Regions from separate parts of the Bacillus sp. A015 genome, predicted to be linked through region 2. Evidence: riboswitches for the same ligand, from Rfam matches in the RefSeq annotation. Region 2 holds a riboswitch; the other holds the start of a gene.
What was found. Region 2 has a riboswitch for cyclic di-AMP ahead of ACSLGF_RS16570 (dicarboxylate/amino acid:cation symporter). Riboswitches for the same ligand answer to the same signal wherever they lie in the genome.
Positions count from the first base shown of each region.

Region 1 (2,466 bases), on a different contig from region 2:
TGCCGGATCAAATCAACCGTGAAACGATCAATCAAATGGCGATGCTCACAGAATCATTTAGTCAGCCAGCAGCTGCTCAATATCATTTGATCAAAGCCTCTAATGTGACAAACGAACAATTGAAGAATCACTCTCTCATTTTCATCGGGGGCATTCAAACGTTCTCTCTTTTAAAAGAAAAAGCGAATGATCTGATCGTTCCGACGAAAAAGGAACAATATGATGTATCCTCTTTTGGCATGATCAACGAAACAACTGCTCGTATTGTATGGACGCAGCCATCTGTTTGGAATAAAGAACAGACAATGATAGTCTTTTCAGGAATGAATGCAGCTGAAGCTGATGTGTCAAATGAAGTGATTCATTTCCTCCAAACAAATACAGAGACCGCAACAGTTGCGATAGAGAGCAAAAACAAAGACATGTTCTCTAATCATCAAACGATCAGCAGCACATCAAGCAATCTGAAAATAGGTGCAAAACAAAGCAGCAGTGAGTCTTGGATCTACTTTGCATGTATAGCTGCGCTCATCATTTTTGTGCTAGTGATGATTATCTATTTCTTACGAAAAAACCGCAAAAAGACTGAGTCATAAACGATCAAAAGACCTTGAAAAAATCTCTTTACTTTGGTGTCGAACGGGAGTATGATCTCTTTTATAAAAGACCAATCGCTGAATCATTTCGATGAGCGGGGGAACCAATTGTGGTATAAAAACCACGTGGGGTGAATCCTTTTCAGGTAGGGCAAAGTCTCATGCGCCCGAATCCGTCAGCTAACCTCGTAAGCGTTAAAGAGAGCAAAGACCAACCTGTGATCTAAACAATAGGCACAGGGGCATTCTATTGCCTCTGTGTCTTTTTGGCGATCGATCTTCTGTAACTTAAATCGTTTGACACTAAAGGAGCGGGCATCACATGTACAGTTTGATGAAGCGTATTTTAATTGGTAAACCATTAAAATCACAGGCAGCAGGAGAACAAAAACTATCAAAAATCAAAGCTTTGGCATTATTGTCATCAGACGCATTGTCATCAGTTGCATACGGTACAGAACAAATCTTGATTGTTCTATCAGTCGTCAGTGCGGCAGCGTTTTGGTACTCACTCCCGATTGCAGGTTGTGTATTCATTCTTTTAATGGCGTTAATTCTATCTTACCGCCAGATTATCTATGCTTATCCAGAAGGCGGCGGGGCATATGTCGTCTCTAGCAGGAACTTAGGTGAAAAACCAGGGCTGATCGCTGGTGGATCATTGCTGGTAGATTATATTTTGACTGTAGCAGTGAGCATTTCAGCGGGTACCGATGCCATCACATCAGCTTTTCCAGCACTATATCCATACCACGTCATGATCTCAATCGTTCTGGTCTTAGTGATTATGGTGCTAAACCTTCGTGGATTAACAGAATCGGCATCTATTTTAGCTTATCCTGTATACCTGTTTGTCTTTTCACTTCTCATTTTAATTGGGGTTGGCGGCTTTAAACTATTAACAGGGGAAGTACCACCAGCACCTGAGCATACGGCGTTAGGCACACATGTATCAGGCATTACATTATTTCTTTTATTAAAAGCATTTTCATCTGGTTGTTCTGCTCTGACAGGAGTTGAAGCCATTTCAAATACCATTCCATCCTTTAAAAAACCAGCTGCACAAAATGCAGCCAGAACGCTATTGATGATGGGTGGATTACTGGCCGTTTTATTTGTAGGTGTGACTCTGCTTGCGTTTGGTTTTGGCATCTCACCAAAACCGGAAGAAACCGTTGTGTCACAAATTGCATCAGATACATTTGGGCGTACATTTTTCTATTATGTCATTCAGGCTGTCACGGCTTTAATCTTGATACTAGCGGCAAATACCGGATTTTCAGCCTTTCCATTATTGGCTGTCAACTTAGCAAAGGATAAATATATGCCGCGCATGTTTACAGTAAGAGGAGATCGACTTGGTTACTCCAATGGCATTATCTTTTTAGGCGTAGCCTCTATGCTGCTCATTTGGTTGTTTGGTGGGAAAACGGAACACCTGATACCACTTTATGCTGTCGGTGTGTTTATTCCATTTACCTTGTCTCAGACAGGCATGTGTGTGAAGTGGATTCGGGAAAAACCACAGGGCTGGAAAATGAAAATGCCAATTAATATAGTGGGAGCACTTATTTCTTTCACGGTTCTCATGATTCTCATTTTGACCAAGTTCCATCTTGTATGGCCAGTTTTTATTTTCATGCCAATCGTTCTATTTATTTTTCATTCCATCAAAAAGCATTACCTGTCTGTAGGAGAACAATTACGTTTATTGAATGAAACAGAGCCTGTGGAGATCAAAGGAAATGTGGTCATCGTACCAATAGCAGGTGTAACACGTGTCGTCGAACAATCTGTTCAATATGCAAAATCCTTATCAGAGCAGGTCATAGCGGTTCATGTCTCCTTTGATAAAGAGCAAGACAAGAGG
Region 1 is NZ_JBSPZB010000013.1:2,384-4,849, reverse strand. It holds gene ACSLGF_RS12005 (cellulose biosynthesis cyclic di-GMP-binding regulatory protein BcsB) at 1-596, shown strand, start outside; cyclic di-AMP (ydaO/yuaA leader) riboswitch at 663-806, shown strand; gene ACSLGF_RS12000 (APC family permease) at 919-2,466, shown strand, end outside.
Region 1: linked by a shared signal. The riboswitch ahead of ACSLGF_RS12000 (APC family permease) and the one ahead of ACSLGF_RS16570 (dicarboxylate/amino acid:cation symporter) in region 2 are both predicted to bind cyclic di-AMP.

Region 2 (2,466 bases):
ACCCGGTGTTAAGCGGTTTGCAGTATTTGTAGTATTAGCCACAGTATTGTATCTATTAAGAGGAATGATGAATTTAATTCTCCTGACCTTCATATTCACCTTTTTGATGAATCGGTTAGAAGAGGTCATTAGGGGCTTTTTAAATCACTTCCTAAAAATAGGACAGAAATCGGTCATTACCCTTTTGTATATTCTCCTGGCTGGTGGATTGACGTTTGGCGGATTCGTTTTTGTGCCAATCATCGCCAAACAGGTGGAGCAGTTATTTCATTTAGGAAAGAAAATTTCAGATCATCCACAAGATTTACCCTTCTTTGACGTCATCACCAACGTATTCGGAGATTTCAAAATATCAGCTTACTTTGAGAAAGGGTTTAATTTCCTCTATACATACTTAACAGATTTCAGCACGTTTAGTATCCAGGTCATTATGTCCTTAATATTAAGCATGTTCTTCCTGTTCGAAAAGGAACGCCTCATCCAATTCATGAACAAGTTCAAAACGAGTAAAATCTCCGTGTTCTATCATGAAATTGCTTTCTTTGGACGTAAATTCTCCAGAACGTTTGGAAAGGTACTCGAAGCACAGTTTATCATTGCCACCGTTAACTGTGTCTTAACGACAATTGCGCTTGGAATTATGGGCTTTCCGCAGTTATTTGGATTAGCGGTCATGGTCTTTTTGCTAGGCTTAATTCCTGTAGCGGGTGTGGTCATCTCTCTCATTCCATTGAGCATCATTGCGTATACACTTGGAGGCGGAATGTATGTCCTTTATATTGTGCTGGTCATCGTCATCATCCATGCAATTGAAGCCTATTTCTTAAATCCGAAGCTCATGTCAGCTAAAACAGAACTCCCTATTTTCTTCACATTTATTGTGCTGATTTTCTCTGAACACTATATTGGCATTTGGGGACTCATTATCGGTATCCCAATCTTTGTGTTTATTTTAGACATTTTGGAGGTCACAAATAAGGAAGAAAGTAATTAAAAAGTTCATATGAACCTGTTTACAATTTTCTAAAAATAAGGTATAAATAGTATGAAAATATCATAATAACCACACGCTTAATCCTTCTAAAGGAATGGGGGACCCATGTTTTTGGGGTGAATTTTTCTTTCATTAGAAAAAAGGACATCTCTTCGTCCTAACCCGTCAGCTAACCTCATCAGCGTGAAGAGAGTAAACGGTGGTATATGTAAGAACACGCAGACCCACGAGAAAACTCTCTCGTGGGTCTTTTTGACGAGGAAGGGGAGATTTTATTGAAGCTGGCTACAAAAATTATCATTGCCCTCATTGTAGGTGCAATCACGGGACTTTTGCTTAACATTTTTGCTCCAAATGTATTCAAAATGTTAGATCCTTATCTGTTCACACCTCTAGGTCAAATCTTCTTAAATCTTATCAAAATGTTAGTTGTGCCAATCGTGTTCTTTTCCATCACACTTGGCGTGGCAGGCCTTGGTGATCCGAAAAAGCTTGGCAGAATTGGCGCAAAAAGCATCTCGTACTTTCTACTGACAACAACATTCGCTATAATCATTTCAATGTCTTTAGCGTTATTAATTAAACCTGGTTCCTTTGGCTCTTTCGACACAAAGGGGGCAGAATTTAAACCTCAAGAAGCACCATCTACGGCTGACACATTATTAAACATCATTCCAACAAATCCAGTCCAATCTCTAGTTGAAGGTAACATGCTGCAAATCATTGTGTTCTGTGTTTTCTTAGGTCTAGGCATTGCAGTACTAGGTAAAAAAACAGAAGGGTTACTCAAAATATTAGAACAAGGCAATGAACTCATGATGTACCTTGTGGGAGTAGTCATGAAATTTGCTCCATACGGAACATTTGGCTTAATTGTAACGGCGATTGGGAGCCAAGGTCTTGATGCAATTAAAGCCATGGGGCTGTACTTTTCAGTGGTTCTAGTAGCGCTGTTTGTTCATTTCTTTCTCACCTATGGTTCAACTTTGGCTTTATTTGCAAAACGAAATCCTTTTACATTCTTTAAAGATTTTTCACCTGCGATGGTCGTGGCATTTAGTACGTCAAGCAGTAGTGCAGTTCTTCCTGTTTCAATGGAAACAGCTCAGAAAAAGCTGAAAGTACCTGAGCCTATATCTAGCTTTGTGCAGCCATTGGGCGCGACAATCAATATGGATGGGACGGCGATTATGCAAGGGGTCGCAACCATCTTTATTGCACAAGTATTTGGTGTTGAATTGACGCTTATACAAATGATCACAGTTGTATTAACCGCCGTATTAGCCAGTATTGGGACAGCCGGCGTACCGGGGGTTGGCTTGATTATGCTGGCCATGGTACTGAATTCTGTGGGTCTACCTGTTGAAGGAATTGGGCTTATCCTTGGTATAGACCGTTTATTAGATATGGCAAGAACCGTTGTTAATATTACAGGTGACGCAGCATGTGCGGTGATTGTGACAGAAACTGAG
Region 2 is NZ_JBSPZB010000024.1:12,994-15,459, forward strand. It holds gene ACSLGF_RS16565 (AI-2E family transporter) at 1-994, shown strand, start outside; cyclic di-AMP (ydaO/yuaA leader) riboswitch at 1,059-1,192, shown strand; gene ACSLGF_RS16570 (dicarboxylate/amino acid:cation symporter) at 1,270-2,466, shown strand, end outside.